DNA from 3 places in the Pantoea brenneri genome. Region 3 is predicted to be linked to each of the others. Evidence: predicted binding sites of a transcription regulator. Region 3 holds the regulator's gene; each other region holds the start of a gene.
What was found. The regulator LexA, encoded in region 3, represses DNA repair genes until DNA is damaged. The targets are predictions, from matches to a motif close to TNCTGTATGTACATACAGNA.

Region 1: the regulator LexA is predicted to act here: its motif matches at 4,095-4,114, upstream of dinG (ATP-dependent DNA helicase DinG).
Region 2: the regulator LexA is predicted to act here: its motif matches at 3,317-3,336, upstream of uvrB (excinuclease ABC subunit UvrB).

Annotation. Positions count from the first base shown of each region.
Region 1 is NZ_JBCGBG010000001.1:1,819,104-1,825,458, reverse strand. It holds gene AABB92_RS08535 (ABC transporter permease) at 1-173, shown strand, start outside; gene AABB92_RS08530 (ABC transporter ATP-binding protein) at 166-1,113, shown strand; gene AABB92_RS08525 (ABC transporter permease) at 1,101-1,832, shown strand; gene AABB92_RS08515 (MerR family transcriptional regulator) at 2,006-2,740, opposite strand; gene AABB92_RS08510 (XRE family transcriptional regulator) at 2,891-3,454, shown strand; gene AABB92_RS08505 (GNAT family N-acetyltransferase) at 3,451-3,969, shown strand; gene dinG (ATP-dependent DNA helicase DinG) at 4,142-6,310, shown strand; gene ybiB (DNA-binding protein YbiB) at 6,340-6,355, shown strand, end outside.
Region 2 is NZ_JBCGBG010000001.1:1,867,171-1,873,525, forward strand. It holds molybdenum cofactor riboswitch at 1-106, opposite strand, end outside; gene AABB92_RS08705 (gluconeogenesis factor YvcK family protein) at 312-1,217, shown strand; gene uvrB (excinuclease ABC subunit UvrB) at 1,219-3,240, opposite strand; gene AABB92_RS08715 (hypothetical protein) at 3,612-3,947, opposite strand; gene AABB92_RS08720 (ABC transporter ATP-binding protein) at 4,134-4,856, shown strand; gene bioD (dethiobiotin synthase) at 4,863-5,534, opposite strand; gene bioC (malonyl-ACP O-methyltransferase BioC) at 5,531-6,286, opposite strand; gene bioF (8-amino-7-oxononanoate synthase) at 6,270-6,355, opposite strand, start outside.
Region 3 is NZ_JBCGBG010000003.1:31,477-37,831, reverse strand. It holds gene AABB92_RS13790 (conjugal transfer protein TraF) at 1-225, opposite strand, end outside; gene zur (zinc uptake transcriptional repressor Zur) at 676-1,197, shown strand; gene AABB92_RS13780 (CsbD family protein) at 1,270-1,482, opposite strand; gene dinF (MATE family efflux transporter DinF) at 1,654-2,976, opposite strand; gene lexA (transcriptional repressor LexA) at 3,081-3,695, opposite strand; gene AABB92_RS13765 (diacylglycerol kinase) at 3,801-4,169, opposite strand; gene plsB (glycerol-3-phosphate 1-O-acyltransferase PlsB) at 4,298-6,355, shown strand, end outside.

The sequences.
Region 1 (6,355 bases), on a different contig from region 3:
TGGTCGCGGCGCTGATTGGTGCCGGCGGCTTTGGCGCGATTATTTTCCAGGGCCTGCTGAGCAGCGCGCTGGATCTGGTGCTGCTCGGAGTGATTCCGGTGATTGCGCTGGCGGTCACCGTAGATGCGCTGTTCCGCCTGCTGATCTCACTGCTGGAGAAAAAAGATGATTGAATTTAACGGCGTCTCGCGCGCTTTTAACGGCAAAGCGGCGGTCAGCGATCTCTCATTGACGGTGGCGGAAGGGGAGTTCTGCGTGCTGCTGGGCACCTCCGGTTCCGGTAAGTCGACCACCCTGAAGATGATTAACCGGCTGGTTGAGTTCGACAGCGGCGAGATCCGTTTCGCCGGCGAGTCGATTCGTCAGCTTGATGCCCGCGCGCTGCGGCGGCGGATGGGCTATGCCATTCAGTCGATCGGCCTGTTTCCTCACTGGACGGTAGAAAAAAATATCGCCACGGTGCCGGCGCTGCTCGGCTGGTCAAAACCGCAGGTCACGCAGCGGATAGAGGCGCTGCTGACGCTGCTCAACCTCGATGCGCAGCTGCTGAACCGTTATCCGCATCAGCTTTCCGGCGGACAGCAGCAGCGGGTTGGCGTGGCGCGTGCGCTGGCGGCCGATCCGGAGGTGTTGCTGATGGATGAACCGTTTGGCGCGCTCGACCCGGTGACCCGTGGCGCGCTGCAACAGGAGATGCTGCGTATTCACCGGCTGTCGGGACGCACCATTGTGCTGGTAACCCATGACATCGATGAGGCGCTGACGCTGGCCGACCGCATCGTGCTGATGGATAATGGCGGGATCGTCCAGCAGGGAAAACCGGTTGAGCTGCTGACCCAGCCGAAAAATGAGTTTGTACGTGATTTCTTTGGCCGCAGCGAAATGGGCGTGCGCCTGCTGTCGCTTGGACAGGTCGGCAACGCCGTGCGGCGCGGTGAATGGCTGGCGGGCGAACCGATTGCCGCCGGGCTGACGCTACGCGAAGCGCTGTCGCAGTTTATTACCCGGCGAACCGACAAACTGCCGGTGATTGATGAACAGCAGCAGCCGCTGGGCGTGCTCTATTTTCACGATTTGCTGACGCTGCGTGAGGAGACCGCATGCGCCGGCTGACCGATCCGCTGCTCTGGCTGGTGCTGCTGTATGGCGCGCTGCTGACGCTGATGCCCTACAGCGGGCCGCTGTTCCATCGCTGGTTTCCCGAGCTGGCGCGGCCGCTTTATCAGCAGGAGACCTTCTGGCAACTGACGCTGGCGCACCTGTTTCTGGTCGTCACCGCCAGCCTGCTGGCAATGGTTATCGGCGTCGGCAGCGGGGTGATAGTGACCCGGCGCGCCGGTCGGGCGTTCCGGCCGCTGATGGAAACGCTGGTGGCGGCCGGACAAACCATTCCGCCGGTGGCGGTATTAGCGATTGCGGTGCCGGTGATGGGATTTGGTGCCTGGCCTGCCGTGGTGGCGCTGCTGCTCTACGGTTTGCTGCCGATCTTGCAGGGCACGCTGGCCGGTCTCGACAGCGTACCCGCCAGCAGCCGGGAGATTGCCGAAGGGGTCGGGATGAGTGCATGGCAGCGTCTGTGGCAGATTGAGCTGGCGCTGGCCGCCCCGGTGATTATCGCCGGGATCCGCACCTCGGTGATCATCAACATTGGCACCGCCGCTATCGCCTCAACGGTCGGGGCAAAAAGCCTCGGTTCACCGGTGATCATCGGCTTAAGCGGGTTTAACACGGCGTATGTGATTCAGGGGGCGTTACTGGTGGCGCTGCTGTCGATTGTCAGCGATCGCCTGTTCGAGCGCCTGCAACGCTGGCTTAGCGTGAGTGAACGATGAGTGAATAACCGACCAGCATCAGACCGCTGGTACCGCCAGCCGCCATTATGAAAAACAGCGTAGCGAAGAATGTTTTTTTCCAGTTCATGGGAAAACCTGAGCGCGTGAATATGAGGCGGGAATGATAGCGCGCGCAAGGCAGCAGGCAAAGTGCCCAGCGTGCGTTTTTGTCATCAGGGTGTTTCGTGCAACCGCACGGCGTAACCCTGTTCTTGCCAGTGCGACAGTTGATCCTGCTGACGACGGGTCAGTTTTTTACCGGTAAATACAAACATATTCATGCCGGGAAACAGTTCGGGACGTGGCACGTCGAGCGGCTCAGCCAGCACATCGATGCGCCAGCCATGTTGCGACAGACGCCAGCCTTCCAGCCAGATACGGGTACGATCCTCAATGCCCCAGCCGATAATCAGCGCGTCTTTGCCCGCTTTTTTGCGGCTGCCGGTCAGGCAGAACGCCACATAATCAATCAGCAGGCCATCCAGCAGGCTGCACATGGTGCGGGCGGTATTCTGGTCGAGGCTGAGCTTCTGGCGCACCGGCATAAAGACGTGATCGATCAATGCGTCGATTGGATGTTCACGACCGATGGCCGCGATCTTGTTACGCAGCTTGGAGGGTCTGACGTGGCGTAACACGCTGATGAGTTCATCCTGCAGGGTGGTCCAGCCGTCGTGCGCATCAACATCACCGCCTTCCAGCAGCGCTTTGACTTTACCTACCGGCACGCCGCTTTCAATCCAGCGCATGATCTCTTCAATGCGCTGAACATCTTCTTCATCAAACTGACGATGCCCACCTTCGGTACGCTGCGGCTTCAGTAAGCCATAACGTCTTTGCCAGGCGCGCAAGGTCACTGGGTTTATGCCACAGCGCTCGGCGACGTCACCGATACTGTATAGGGTCATAAATTCCTCTTTAGACTGATCTGAGTGGAATTACCATAACGAAGCAAACTAAGTTGTACAATACATTTTTGAGTGTACAACTTGACCGCTGCGCCTTTTCTCAGCTATATCTCATATAAGAGAAATTATTCCCAATTATGAGAGGATGCTATGCCGGACCTGAATACAGAACAGCGCCTGGCTGCGCGGCTGGCGGAATTACGCTTGCAACGCGGCTGGTCGCTGGATGAGCTTTCAATCGCAACGGGTATCAGCCGTGCGTCATTATCACGTATTGAGCGCAGCGAGACCAGCCCTACCGCCGCACTGCTTAATCGTCTGTGCGTGGCGTACGGATTAACCATGTCGCGCCTGCTGAGTGAGGTGGAGGAAGATGCAAAGCTGCTGATCCCGTATGACCAGCAGCCGGTATGGAGTGATGAGGCCAGTGGCTTTCACCGCCGAAATGTGTCACCGCCTGTTACTCATTTTAGATGCGAATTGGTGGAGGGCAAATTACGCCCCGGCGCGCGTATCGATTACGACGCGCCGCCGATTCACGGTATGGAACAGCATATCTGGCTGCGTGAAGGCGGCCTGACCGTCAGCATGGCAGCTCAACGCTGGAGCTTACGTCCCGGCGACTGTTTACGCTTTCATCTGACGGGAAAATCGGCCTTTGAAGCGCACCTGACCGAGGGCGCGCACTATTTACTGGTGGTGGCAAAACCATGATTAATTATCAGATGCTCAGTGCCAGCGAGGCACAGCAGGCGTTACCCGAACTGTGTGAGGTGTTGCAGGCCTGCGTAGCAGACGGGGCCAGCGTCGGATTTATTGATGCCGCCGACCATCAGGCGATTGACCGTTTCTGGCAGGATCGCATTTACAGCCTGGCGAGTGGCGATGCCGAATTGTGGGTGGCGCGTCAGCACGGCAGCGTGGTGGCGACGGTGATGATCAACAGCAGCTCAATGCCCAACGGCCGCCATCGGGCGGAGATCACTAAACTGCTGGTGCATCCGCAGGCGCGCCGCCAGGGCATTGCCCGCCAGCTGATGCTGCAGGCGGAACAGCAGGCGCGACTGCAGGGTAAAACGCTGCTGGTGCTGGACACGCGCAGCGGTGATGTCGCCAGCGATCTCTATCGCTCGCTCGACTGGCAGGTCGCCGGCTCTATTCCGTTCTACGCCGAATCCACCACCGGTGAGCTGGATGCCACGACCTATATGTTTAAACTGCTGGGCTAGCCGGTCCCGGCTGCCGCCACCCCCGGCTGCCGCCACCCCCGGCTGCCGCCACCCCTGGGCGGCATCCGTGGCCGCTTGTGGAACCGCAGACGAAAAAATTGTCCTGAAAGCTGACGCCGCCAGCATACTGTGTAAAAATACAGGCAATTTTTACGGTGTGGTAACAAACAAAATGGCCCTGACAGCAGCAGTAAAAAGCCAGATAGCGCAGTGGTATAAAGCGCTGCAGCAGCAGGTGCCCGATTTTATCCCGCGCGCCGCCCAGCGGCAGATGATTGCTGAAGTGGCAAAATGCCTGGCGGGCGATGATGCGCGCCATCTGGCGGTCGAAGCGCCAACCGGCGTCGGCAAAACCCTCTCTTATCTGATCCCCGGCATCGCGACCAGCCGCGCCCAGGAAAAACGTCTGGTGATCAGCACCGCGAACGTGGCGTTGCAGGATCAAATCTTCACCAAAGATCTGCCGCTGCTGAAGAAAATCATCCCCGATCTCACCTTTACCGCCGCCTTTGGTCGCGGGCGCTACGTCTGTCCGCGCAACCTGGCGGCGCTGGCGGCTGATGACGATCAGCAGGGCGATCTGCTGCTCTATCTGGATGATGACGCCATCAGCAGCACCAAAGAGGAGCAGACGCAGTGCGGCCGGTTGCAGAAAGCGCTGGATCGCTATCAGTGGGACGGACTACGCGATCACAGCGAGGAAAACGTCAGCGATAGCCTGTGGCAGCGGCTCTCAACCGATAAAGCCAGCTGCCTCGGCGCCCACTGTCGCTGGTATCGTGAATGCCCGTTTTTCGTGGCGCGGCGTGAAATAGAGCAGGTCGATGTGGTGGTGGCCAACCATGCGCTGGTGATGGCGGCGATGGAGAATGAGTCGGTATTGCCGCCGGCTAAAAACCTGATGCTGGTGCTGGATGAAGGCCATCATCTGCCGGAAGTGGCGCGCGATGCGCTGGAGATGAGCGCTGATATCACCCCAGGCTGGAGCAGCCTGCAGCTGGATCTGTTTATCAAGCTGGTGGACAGCATCATGACCCAGATGCGGCCTAAATACCCGCCGCCGCTGGCCAATCCGGAGCGGCTGAAAGCACACTGCGAGGAGCTGCGCGAGCTGCTGACCATCACCAGCCAGGCGCTCAATCCCCTGTTGCCACCGCACAATCAGCCGGGCGAATACCGCTTTGTGCTCGGGGCGTTACCGCAGGAGCTGCTGGACCTTTGCGCCCGGCTGTTCAAACTCAGCGACGCGCTGCGTGGCCTGAGCGAAGGCCTGATCAATGCCCTGAGCGAGCAGACCGGCAAAGTTGATGTGGTGCGCTTGCACCGCAATCTGCTGCAGCTGAACCGCCAGTTCGGCTGGTTTGAATCGGTCAGTAAGCTGTGGCGACTGGCGGCGATGGAAAAAGCTTCCGGCGCGCCGGTGTCGAAATGGATCACCCGCGAACTGCGCGAAGGTCAGGCGCACCTGCTGTTCCACTGCGCCGGGATTCGCGTCAGCGATCAGCTGGAAAAGATGCTGTGGCGTAAAATTCCGCATGTGGTGGTCACCTCCGCCACGCTGCGCTCGCTTAACAGTTTTAACCGCCTGCAGGAGATGTCCGGTCTCAACGAGAAAGCCGGTGACCGCTTTGTGGCGCTCGATTCCCCGTTCAACCATGTTGAGCAGGGCAAGCTGGTGATCCCGCAAATGCGCTATGAACCCCTGATGACCCACGAAGCGGAGCACATCGCCGAGATGGCGGGCTTCTTCCGGCAGCAGATGAAGCTGAAGCAGCACAAAGGGGTGCTGGTGCTGTTCGCCAGTAACCGGGCGATGCAGCAGTTTGTCGCCTGCCTGCCCGATTTACGACTGTCGATGCTGGTGCAGGGCGATCAGCCGCGCAGCCGACTGGTCGATCTGCATCGTCAGCGGGTGAGCAAAGGCGAAACCAGCATTCTGATTGGCCTGCAATCGTTCGCTGAAGGGCTGGATTTAAAAGGCGATCTGCTGAGTCAGGTGCATATTCATAAAATTGCTTTTCCGCCGGTAGACAGTCCGGTAATTTTGACCGAAGGCGAATGGCTGAAGAGCCTGAAGCGTTATCCGTTTGAGGTGCAGAGTTTACCCAGCGCCTCGTTTACCCTGATTCAACAGGTCGGACGCCTGATTCGCAGCCATCAGTGTTACGGTGAAATCGTGATATACGATCGCCGTCTGCTGAGCAAAGCGTACGGTAGCCGACTGCTGGCGGCGTTGCCGATCTTCCCGATTGAGCAACCCGATACCCCAGAGCCGGACGCCATACCGGCCGCCCCGGTGGCCACACGTACCGTGCGTAAACGACGTCCGACGCGGCGCTAAGCCGTCGCGCACTTAACCGGAAGCGAGTGATGGAACTGAATAAAA
Region 2 (6,355 bases), on a different contig from region 3:
TTGGGAGATGCAGTCATTTCTTTCTGCACCCTGGTAGCTCAATGGCTACGGCCTGACTCCCCTATCCGCAGACGTAGGCAATCAGGCTAGAGTGTACGCTGACCCGTTGATCAGCGCGGTTAATCAAGATGGTAGCGCGATTTCCGCGACTCTTCCATTCGCTGTTTTCGCTATATATTCTGATACATATCGAATTTTCACCGCATTTTAGCGACAGGATACGTTAAAATGCGCTTCAGATTTTGACGCAAGTCATCCGCGCGGGTTTAGCGTTTAGAGCGACGTCACGCGAGACGATGTTAAGGAGAAGTATGAATCGCACACTGGCCGATCTCGATCGCGTGGTGGCCCTGGGTGGCGGACATGGCTTAGGCCGCGTGATGTCTGCCCTGTCGCCGCTCGGCTCACGCCTTACCGGCATTGTAACCACCACCGATAACGGCGGTTCAACCGGCCGCATTCGCCGCTCAGAAGGCGGCATCGCCTGGGGCGATATGCGCAACTGCCTCAACCAGCTGATCGCCGAACCGAGCGTGGCCTCAGCGATGTTTGAGTATCGCTTTGCCGGTAACGGGGAGCTGGCCGGACACAACCTCGGCAACCTGATGCTGAAAGCGCTCGATCACCTGAGCGTGCGTCCGCTGGAAGCGATCAACATCATTCGTAACCTGCTGAAGGTCGATGCCTTTTTGATTCCGATGTCGGAGCAACCGGTGGATCTGGTGGCGCTCGATGTGGAAGGCAATATGGTCTACGGTGAAACTGCAATTGATGAGATGAAGCAGCCGCCGCAGGAGATGATGTTGCATCCCAACGTCCAGCCGACGCGGGAAGCGCTGGATGCGATTGGCGAAGCGGATTTAATCCTGATCGGGCCAGGCAGTTTTTACACCAGCCTGATGCCGATTCTGCTGATGGAGGAGATGGCGCAGGCGCTGCGTCGGACGCCCGCCACCATGGTCTTTATCGGCAATCTGGGTCGCGAACTCAGCCCGGCAGCAGCCAGCCTGACGGTCGCCGATAAACTGGCAATGATGGAGCGCTACATTGGCAAACGGGTGATTGACGCAATTGTGGTCAGTCCCTCCGCCGACATCAGCCAGGTCGATAACCGGCTGATTGTGCGTGAGCCGCTGGAGGCCGCCGATATCAAATATCGTCACGACCGCCAGCTGCTGCGGGTCGCGCTGGAACACGCCATTCAGGGCTTTAGCTGAGTTACGAGGTGGCAATAAACAGCGTGCGCAGCTCATGCAGCTGATCGCGCACGCTGGCCGCCTGTTCGAACTCCAGGTTCTGCGCATGCTGCTGCATCTGCCCTTCCAGCTCGTGGATCTTTTTCTGCAGGGCCTGCGGCGACAGCGCCAGGTAATCCGCTTCAGCTTCGGCCGCGCCGCGACGTGCCGGTTTGGCTTTGCCACGGGTTTTCACCACGTTGTTGCCCAGTTCCAGAATATCGGTAATTTTCTTATTCAGGCCCTGCGGCACAATGCCGTTCTCTTCATTGTACTGCTGCTGCTTCTCGCGGCGGCGTTCAGTCTCTTCAATCGCCCGCGCCATCGACGGGGTAATTTTATCGCCGTAGAGAATTGCCTTGCCGTTAATGTTACGCGCCGCACGACCGATGGTCTGAATCAGTGAGCGTTCGGAACGCAGGAAGCCCTCTTTATCCGCGTCCAGAATGGCCACCAGCGATACTTCCGGCATATCCAGCCCCTCACGCAGTAAGTTAATGCCCACCAGCACATCAAACTCACCCAGACGTAAATCGCGGATAATTTCCATGCGTTCAACGGTATCAATATCGGAGTGCAGGTAACGCACCTTCTCACCGTGCTCTTCCAGATATTCGGTCAGATCTTCCGCCATACGCTTGGTCAGCACCGTCACCAGCACACGTTCGTTGATCGCCACCCGCTGACGGATTTCCGACAGCAGATCGTCGACCTGGGTCGCCACCGGACGCACTTCGAGGATCGGGTCGAGCAGACCGGTAGGACGCACCACCTGGTCGATCACTTCGCTGCCCGATTTTTCCAGCTCATATTTACCCGGCGTGGCTGACACGTAGATAGTCTGGGGCGCCAGCGCCTCAAACTCTTCAAACTTCATCGGACGGTTATCCAGTGCCGACGGCAAACGGAAACCGTACTCTACCAGCGTCTCTTTACGCGCCCGGTCGCCTTTATACATCCCGCCAATCTGCGGGATGGTGACGTGCGATTCGTCGACCACCAGCAAGCCATCGGCTGGCAGATAGTCAAACAGCGTCGGTGGCGCTTCACCCGGTCCGCGCCCGGAAAGATAGCGCGAATAGTTTTCGATGCCGGAGCAGTAGCCCAGCTCGCCCATCATCTCCAGATCGAACTGAGTACGCTGGGTAATACGCTGCTCTTCCAGCAGCTTATTATTTTCCAGCAGCACCCTGCGGCGATCCGCCAGTTCCACCTTGATATCTTCCATCGCCTGCAGAATGCGCTCACGCGGCGTCACGTAGTGCGTTTTCGGGTAGATGGTAAAGCGCGGCACTACCGAGTCGATCTGGCCGGTAAGCGGGTCAAACAGCGACAGGCGCTCTACCTCTTCGTCGAACAGCTCAACGCGCAGGGCGATATCGTCCGATTCGGCCGGGAAGATGTCGATCACTTCGCCGCGCACCCGGAACGTACCGCGCTGGAACGCCTGATCGTTGCGGGTGTACTGCAGCTCTGACAGACGGCGCAGAATGCTGCGCTGGTCGATAATCATGCCGCGGGTCAGGTGCAGCATCATTTTCAGGTAGAGATCGGGATCGCCCAGACCGTAGATCGCCGAGACCGAGGCGACCACAATCACGTCACGCCGCTCCAGCAGCGCTTTGGTCGCCGACAAACGCATCTGCTCAATGTGTTCGTTAACCGAGGCGTCCTTTTCGATAAAGGTGTCGGAACTCGGCACATAGGCTTCCGGCTGGTAGTAGTCGTAGTAAGAGACGAAAAACTCAACCGCGTTATCCGGGAAGAACTCCTTCATTTCACCGTACAACTGCGCCGCCAGCGTTTTGTTGGGCGCCAGTACCATGGTTGGACGGTTGAGATCGGCAATCACGTTGGCGACGGTGAAGGTTTTCCCCGAGCCGGTTACGCCTAATAAGGTCTGGTGGGCCAGTCCATCTTCCAGCCCCTCCTCCAGACGACGAATCGCCTCTGGCTGATCGCCAGAAGGTTTGAAAGCGGAATTCAATTTAAAGGCTTTACTCATGAATGCAGTTCCTGCTGAAGAAGTCGGCGGGCAGGCCACTATTTTACTCTGCTATGGTGATTTTGCCAGAAAATAATACTGGATATAAAAACAGTATTGAGGCAGAGTAATCGCCACTGTCGGGATACTTTTTCGCCGTCGATTGCCGCTTGCTTTATCGCGCAGGTTGTTGCGCAAGGTTATCCCCAGGCGGAGATCGGATTTAACATTTGTCAATAGACCGTCACAAAATTACAGTTCGATGAACTGACAGATAATTCGCAGGCTTGTTTTTTATTAACCAATTGATTTTACTGGCTTATGCCCAAAAGCCCAGATTCTCGACATTATGTAACCAGGCCGCGTATTTCCTCGCTTCCAACCTGTTTTCATTACCTAATGCACAAGGTTATCCACAGGAATGGTGGATAAGTGATGGCAGCCCCGCCGCCATCGGCTGTGTATAATTTTTCCCTGCCGCTCGGTTTCGCTAAAAATAATTTTTTTTCCGCTAATTTTAGCTGCCGTGGCTGACCCATTGTTCTGCTTTTTTTACCGGTTGCCTTCTTTAACCCGCGTCTTTGCCGCATCTGTTGCCCATTCCTAATCAGAATCGCTGCCTCATCATTGTACGTCTGCACCAGAAACGCCGCCCGCTGGCACTGCAAAAGTGCAGTAATGTTATCACCGGCAGAAATTGATAAGCATTGCTCATCTTTTAGCGCCACAGACCCGCGCTGCTGGCTGAAAAATGGTTGCTGCGGAATCTGGCCTGGGAATTGCAAGAATCCGTGGCGTCAACGCGCAACGCGCGCACTGTACTGCAATGGGGAGCGTGCCATTGCTGATAACTTGTTTGCCAGACGACACAGAGCGGAAGCATTCAGGCTAATGATCGGGAAGGAGAGTGTCAGATGCTGAGTTTACGTTCGGTAAATCAATTTTACGGTCAAAATCATATTCTGTGGGATGTCGATCTCGATCTGTCGCCTGGCACCTGCACCGGCGTTCTCGGCCGGCCCGGGATGGGGAAAACCACCCTGGTGAACTGCATCATGGGCAGGCTGCCGATTAACAGCGGATCGATCTCCTGGAAAGAGGATGGCTCACCGCCCGCCGACCTGCTGCTACAGCCGGCGGAGCAGCGGGCGCAGATGGGTATTGGCTACGTGCCGCAGGGCCGCCATATTTTTACCCAGATGAGCGTGGAAGATAATTTGCTGATCGCCCTGCTGGCCGGAGCAAATCAGGCTGACCGCCACCGCGCCATCCCCGAAATGGTGTTTGACCTGTTCCCGGCGCTCTATTCGTTACGGCAGCAGCGCAGCGGCGATCTGCCCATCGATCAGCAACAGCAGCTGGCCCTGGCGCGGGCGCTGGTGTTACAGCCTAAGCTGCTGATTCTGGATGAGCCAACCGACGGTATGTCACCGTGGCTGGAGGAGGAGATGGGCAATCTGATTCGCCGCCTGAATCTCGACTACGGCCTGACCATCCTGCTGCTGGAGCAGCGACTGTCGCTGATACGCCGCGTGGCCGACTATTTTCTGCTGTTGCATCGCGGGCGTAACGTGGCGCAGGGCAAAATGGCGCAGCTGGATGACCACACCGTCAACAAATGGCTGACGGTGGCCTGAGGTTTGTTAGTCCGGTAAGGTCAGATACTGGCCGCAGCTGTCCTGCTGCGCCGCTTCGGTCAGATACGGAATGGTGCCGAGACAGGGCGCGGGCAGTCGCTGCTGCAGGCTGGTGAGATATTCCTGATAACGGTTACCGGGCGGCACCACGGTGTTGGCGATCCAGCCAGCCAGTCGCAGCCCACGCGCCCGTACCGCATCCGCGGTCAGCATGGCGTGATTGATGCAGCCCAGCTTGACGCCAACCACTAAAATGACCGGCAGCTGTTCACTGCTGACCCAGTCGGCGTAGGTGTGCGTGGCGGATAACGGGGTGTACCAGCCGCCCGCCCCTTCGACCAGAATCCAGTCAGCCAGCGGCTCCAGCGCCGCCAGTCCCGATGACATGGTCAGCGAAGTGATCGGCCTGCCCTCTTCGGCACTGACGATGTGCGGCGACGTGGGTTCGAGGAACGCCAGCGGATTGACCTGCTGATAGTCTAACGGCACGCTGCTGTAACGCTGCAGCGCCAGCGCGTCACTGTTGCGCAGCCCCTGCGCTGTCATCTCACAGCCGGAGGCGACAGGCTTGTAGCCGGCGCAGCGATAACCCGCGGCCCGGGCCGCCTGTAACAGCGCGCCACTGGCGACCGTTTTACCGACTTCGGTGTCGGTGCCGGTGATAAACCAGCGCTTCATGATGAACTTACTCCATAGATTAAATGATAACTGAGGCGGAAACCGTGCCGATCGCGCGGCCAGTGCGCTTCCAGCTGTGCCAGCCGTTGCCGGGTCAGCAGCGGACCGTCACGCCCCTGATGCAGATGGGTGGCGCCAATCCCTTTCAGGGAACGCATAGCGCTGAGCGCATCGGGAAAATGCAGGGTAATCAGCGCTGACTCACAGCTCAGCCGGTGGGCTGCGCAGGCTGACGCGATCTGCTGTTCGCTGAGAAACCGGTTGGCGTGAGGATGTTCGTCAAGATACGACCAGGCCTGATGCACTTCCTGCAATGAACCGGCGCTCAGGGTCGAGAACAGCAGCGTGCCGTCGGGACGCAGCACCCGTCTGAACTGGCTCAGCGCCTGCGACAGATCGTCGCTCCACTGCACCGCCAGGTTGCTCCATACCAGATCAAAACCGGCATCCGCCAGCGGCAGAGCATCGATATCCCCGGCCAGGTAGTGCTGCGCCGCATCATTGGCGCGCGCCTGTTGCAGCATCTGCGGTGAAAGATCCAGTGCCGTCACCTGCTTACCACGCGCCCGCCATTGCTTGCTGTACCAGCCGGTGCCGCAACCGGCATCGAGCAACTGCGGACCACTGTGCGCGGGGGCGCGAGCCAGCAGCGCGTCACCGCTCAGCCGCTGCAGGGCAGCATGTGCATCATAATGCCCGGCCGCCCGGCCAAAGGCCCGCGCCACGGCGCGCTTATCAACCTGCAGCGTCATGCAGCGCCTCCAGCAGAATGTCGATGTCGTCCGGCTGATGCGCCGCCGTCAGGGTAATACGCAGCCGGG
Region 3 (6,355 bases):
AGGGAAAATAATACTGACGCTATCGTCGGGTTTAGCTCGCGTCATCAAAGCCGGGTTGGCCAGCACGGCTGAGCCATAAAGAGAAGATGCGACGCCGGTTCCGCTCATGGCGTCATTGCGTGCATCATACCAGGTCCCCGCCGCCATGGCGGAAGAAGAAAGGAAAAGCGCGTTCACTACAGCGGTGTACTTCAGCGCTGAGCGTTGAGCGGATTTTTTCACCATTTGCCTGCCATCACCTGAGAAAATGCCGTTGAAACATTCAACGACTGAATAGTTTGTTAGCCCTATTGTGAACCCTGGCTAACGCGTTATTGCTGTGAATTCAAAGGAAACAGTCGCTTAATTCAAAGGATTGGATGTTTTCCAATCAATAAAACTTTATTTTTGTTCAAAATACCCGGTAATAAATAAAATAATACCAGACATTTCTTAAGTCTTGCTGAACATTACTTCTTAACTCAGTGAGATGCAAAGCAAAAGCGCTGAAAAGGCCACCTTAACCGGTCGGCGAGTGGATCTGATTGGGTGCCGATAGCGGCCTCTCCTGATGCTCACACAGCGTTTTTAATCGACCACCGGCCAGAATTTGCTGTTTTATCAGGCAAAAACCAACCTCTGCGCCGCGAAAATTTGTGTGATAAAATAACATCACTTATCCAGCGGAGAGTTTCCATGTCAAACATGACGTCACAGCAAATAATGACCCAGGCGGAAAAACTGTGCCTGCAGCGCGGCGTGCGTCTGACATCGCAGCGGGCTGAAGTGTTGCGATTAATGGCTGAGCAGCCAGGATCGATCAGCGCTTATGATCTGCTGGATCAACTCAGGGTTAGCGAACCCCAGGCCAAGCCTCCTACGGTCTATCGGGCGCTGGACTTCCTGCTGGAACAGGGCTTTATCCACCGGGTGGAGTCCAATAATAGCTACGTAATGTGTCACCATTTCGAGGCACCGGCACACACCTCGGTCATGCTGGTGTGTGATCGCTGTGCGGCGGTAACCGAAAAGCAGGCGCAGGGAGTAGAGAAGATTATCGCCACACTGGCTGGTGAGGCACAGTTTGCCCTGCGTCATAGCGTGATTGAAGCGCATGGATTATGTGAGAATTGTGTCGAAGTCGAAGCCTGCACCCATCATGAAAGTTGTCAGCACGATCATCAAAGTGAGGGTAAAAAGCGGGGAAAACGCGGGTAATGTGCACATCCTTGTGCGGTTGCCGGTATGAGCGTACCGGCGGGTAGGAGCTTTATCCGTAAATCTTTGTGATTACCAACGGTAATCTTTGTTCTGACCTTCCCAGTCCGTTACTTCACGCTCTGCATCTTCTTTCGCATAGCCGTAACGTTCCTGAATTTTTCCGACCAGCTGATCGCGTTTGCCTTCGATAACCTGCATATCATCGTCGGTCAGCTTGCCCCATTTCTCTTTTACTGTGCCTTTGAACTGCTTCCAGTTGCCGCTCGCTTGATCTTTATTCATGGCAGACCTCTATGTCATCCTTTGGTTACATCATTTATCTTGAAAGAAAACAAAATGACGATATAAAGCGCTGATTCACTGCGCTGCTTACGGTTAATTGTAGTAGAAGATTTTAGGTTTGCCGGAACAATACAGAATAATCTGTAGCCGGAGGACATCAGATGCCAGCTATCAGGCGTTAAACCAGCTGTTCTGCTGCCAGTGTTTACGCCAGATCAGCCACAGCGACAGGCCACGCAGCGCCAGGAAAACGGTGACCGCCAGCCACAAGCCGTGGTTGCCCAGCTGCGGGACGCTAAGCAAGGTCAGGAAGTAACCAAGTGCCGCCACCATCATGCTGTTACGCATCTCCCGGCCGCGGGTTGCACCGATGAACATGCCATCCAGCAGATAGCACCAGACGCCCGCCAGCGGCAGGATCACCTGCCATATCAGATAGCGATCGGCCGCCTGTTGCAGCTGTTCAATCGAGGTCAGCAGCGCCACGATATGCGAGCCGAAACACGCATAAATTACTGAGAACATCAGAGCCACCACCAGCGCCTGTCGGCAGGCAGAATCCCAGACGCGCAGCAGCCTGCTGCCATCTTTCGCGCCATGCGCCTCACCGGCGAAGGCTTCGACTGCGTAGGCAAAACCATCCAGCGCATAGGCGGTAAAGGTGATAAACATCAGCAGCACGGCGTTCACCGCCACCACCTGCGGACCGATACGTGCGCCCAGCACGGTCAGCGAGGCAAAACAGAGCTGCAGCATTAACGAACGCAGCATAATGTCGCGATTAAGACGCAGTAGCCGCTGAATATCGCCGCGCCAGCTCTGCTTCAGCATTGCGGTGGTGATGCCACGTAGTTTCAATACCCGCCAGACCATCACTGCCCCGACGACCAGCGTTATATACTCCGCCAGCGCGGTCGCGGTTGCCGCGCCTGCCACTCCCCAGTGCAGCCCCATCACCAGCCACAGATCGAGCACAATATTGACCAGATTGCCGATCACCAGCAGGATGACCGGCGCACGCGCGTACTGCACGCCCAGCAGCCAGCCAAGGATCACCAGATTTGCCAGGGTGGCGGGCGCACTTAACCAGCGGATCTGAATAAACAGTGCCGCCTGTTGCAAAACTTTGGGATCGCCGCCAATCAGATCGGCCGCCAGCGTAGTAATCGGCGAGCGCAGGCAGATGAACAGCACGCCAGCCAGCAGCGCAATAATTAAAGGCTGGGTCAGCGCACGTGCCAGCGCCATTTTATCGCCGGCACCAAAAGCCTGCGCCGTCAGGCCGGTAGTACTCATCCGAAGGAACAGCAGCAGCATGAAGAGGAAACTGGTGACTGTCGTGCCGACCGCAACCCCGCCCAGATAGACCGGGCTGTCGAGGTGACCAATGACAGCAGTATCGACCACCCCCAGTAAGGGAACGGTGATGTTAGAAAGGATCATCGGCAGCGCCAGCCGCCAGAGGTTTTTGTCGGTAGCCGTTAAAAAACGCATTCGCAGTTCCGTGCTCGGTGTCGCTGCAGAGAGGGGAGCAGCAGCGACAAAATTAGGGCAGACAGAATAGCATCAGACGCTACGAATGCGCGGTTATGTCAGACTCAGAGCCATTCGCCGTTGCGAACCACACCGACCGCCAGACCTTCTACCGTCAGCGACTGGGCGCGCGTATCGACAATGATCGGCTCAAAATCACTGTTTTCAGGCAGCAAATGCACAATAGCACCCTGCTTCTTCCAGCGTTTAACCGTCACTTCATCATCAATACGGGCCACAACAACCTGGCCGTTGCGTACGTCCTGGGTTTTATGTACCGCGAGCAGGTCGCCATCCATAATCCCGATATCTTTCATCGACATTCCACTGACGCGCAGCAGAAAATCGGCAGAAGGTTTGAACAGGCCCGGATCCACTTTGTAATGGGTTTCGATGTGCTCCTGCGCCATGATCGGCTCACCGGCAGCAACCCGGCCAATCAGCGGCAGACCTTCAGATGCTTCTTCTTCCATCAACAGGCGAATACCGCGAGAGGCGCCAGAGACAATCTCAATCACCCCTTTGCGTGCCAGTGCCTTCAGATGCTCTTCTGCCGCGTTCGGCGAGCGGAAACCCAGCTGCGCGGCAATTTCTGCACGCGTAGGCGGCATGCCCGTTTGAGTAATATGGTCGCGAATCAGGTCATAGACCTGCTGCTGCCTGCTGGTTAATGCTTTCATCCCGCCCCCTGGTTGTTTATACAGTCGCTGTGAGTATATACAGGTATTGGTGAAATGGAAACCGATTCTCAGGCAAAACGCGCCATCTGGCGCGTTGTGGAAGGCTTATCGCAAATGCGACCAAAGCAGCGCGATCCAGACAAACAGTGCCAGTAAGATGCTGATCAGCACCGCCGCCGAGCCCATATCCTTTGCCCGTCCGGCTAAAGGGTGGCGCTCCTGGCCAATACGATCCACTACCGCCTCGATGGCGCTGTTGAGGATTTCAACAATGACCACCAGCACCACTGCCCCGATCATCAGGATGCGAGAGACAATATCGACATCCAGCCAGCAGGCCACAATAATGGCCACCAGCGCGGCCAGCGCCTCCTGGCGGAAAGCCGCTTCGTGTTGCCAGGCGGCACGCAGGCCCTGCCATGAGTAACCTGCGGCTTTTACTATTCTTACAAGACCCGTGGCATTATTTGCCATATAAGTGGAACCCTTTCATCGGATTGACGTCAATGTCTGGGCTGCGTGCAAATGGCACCACCACAGATCTTCGCTGCGCTTTCTGGTATGCTTGCGGCGCTTTGCTAACAAGAGGCTTCATGTTGTCTATGTCAGGTTGGCGTAAACTTTATTACAAATTACTGAATTTACCACTGTCGTTTTTGGTAAAGAGTAAGGCCATTCCGGCCGATCCCGTTTCTGAACATGGTCTGGACCCGACCCGGCCCATTATGTACGTTTTGCCTTACGATTCGAAGGCTGACTTACTGACTTTACGCGCGCAGTGCCTGCGGCATCATCTGCCCGACCCGCTTTCTCCGCTGGAGATTGATGGTTCGCTGCTGCCGCGCCACGTTTTTATCCACGATGGCCCGCGTGTGTTCCCCTATTTTGTGCCCAGCGTCGAATCGGTGAAGATTTTTCACGATTATCTGGACCTGCATCGCAATAACCCCAAGCTGGATATCCAGATGCTGCCGGTGACGGTGATGTTTGGCCGGGCGCCTGGTCGTGAGGTTCAGGGCGAAGATACGCCGCACCTGCGGGTGCTGAACGGCGTGCAGAAATTCTTTGCGGTGATCTGGCATGGACGCGACAGTTTTGTCCGTTTCTCGCCGACCGTTTCGCTGCGCCGCATGGCAACCGAACACGGCACCGACCAATCAATCGCCCAGAAACTGGCCCGGGTGGCGCGCATTCATTTCGCCCGCCAGCGGCTGGCGGCGGTTGGCCCACGCTTACCGGCACGTCAGGATCTGTTTAATCGTCTGCTGCAATCGAAAGCGATTGAAAAAGCGGTTGAAGATGAAGCGCGCAGCAAAAAAATCTCCCATGAAAAAGCGCAGCAAAATGCGGTTGAGATGATGGAAGAGATCGCGGCAAACTTCTCCTATGAAGCGATTCGCGTCACCGACCGCGTCATGGGCTGGCTCTGGAGCCGGCTCTATCAGGGCATCAATGTTAATGGCGGCGAAAAAGTCCGTCAGCTGGCGCAGGATGGCCATGAAATCGTCTATGTGCCGTGCCATCGCAGCCACATGGATTACCTGCTGCTCTCTTACGTGCTTTATCATCAGGGACTGGTGCCGCCGCACATTGCCGCCGGTATCAACCTCAACTTCTGGCCAGCCGGACCGATTTTCCGTCGTCTGGGCGCGTTCTTTATCCGTCGTACCTTCAAAGGCAACAAGCTGTATGCCACGGTGTTCCGTGAATATCTTGGCGAACTGTTCACCCGCGGTTACTCGGTTGAATACTTTGTCGAAGGGGGACGTTCACGCACCGGTCGCCTGCTCGATCCGAAAACCGGCACCTTAGCCATGACCCTGCAGGCGATGCTGCGCGGGGGGAATCGCCCGATCACCCTGGTGCCGATTTACATTGGCTACGAACATGTCATGGAAGTGGGTACTTACGCCAAAGAGCTACGCGGCGCGGCGAAAGAGAAAGAGGGCTTCATGCAGATGGTGCATGGCTTACGTAAGCTGCGCAACCTCGGCCAGGGCTACGTTAACTTTGGCGAACCACTGCCGCTGGTTAACTATCTCAACAAGCGCGTGCCGGAATGGCGTGAGTCGATCGATCCTATCGAACCGCAGCGTCCAAGCTGGTTAACGCCCACCGTGAATGACATCGCGGCGAGCTTAATGGTACGCATCAATGAAGCGGGCGCGGCCAACGCCATGAACCTGTGCGTCACCGCGCTGCTCGCCTCACGTCAGCGCTCACTAACCCGCGAACAGCTGATTGAGCAGCTTGAGTGCTATACCCAGCTGCTGCGTAACGTGCCTTATTCAGCCAACGCCACGGTGCCCGATCTCTCGGCAGAGGCGCTGCTGGATCATGCAATGGGCATGAATAAGTTTGAGAGCGAGAAAGACAGCATTGGCGACATCATCATCCTGCCACGTGAGCAGGCGGTGCTGATGACCTATTATCGCAACAACATTCACCACATGCTGGTGATGCCGTCGCTGATTGCCGCTATTGTGCAGCAGCATCAGACCATGAGCGAAGCCGAGTTGTTGCGCCAGGTGAGTCTGATCTACCCGATGCTGAAGAGCGAACTGTTCCTGCGCTGGCAGACCGATGAGCTGCCGCAACTGCTGACCGAACTCTGTCAGGAGCTGGCGCGTCAGGGACTGATTACGCTTGAGGCTGGTCAG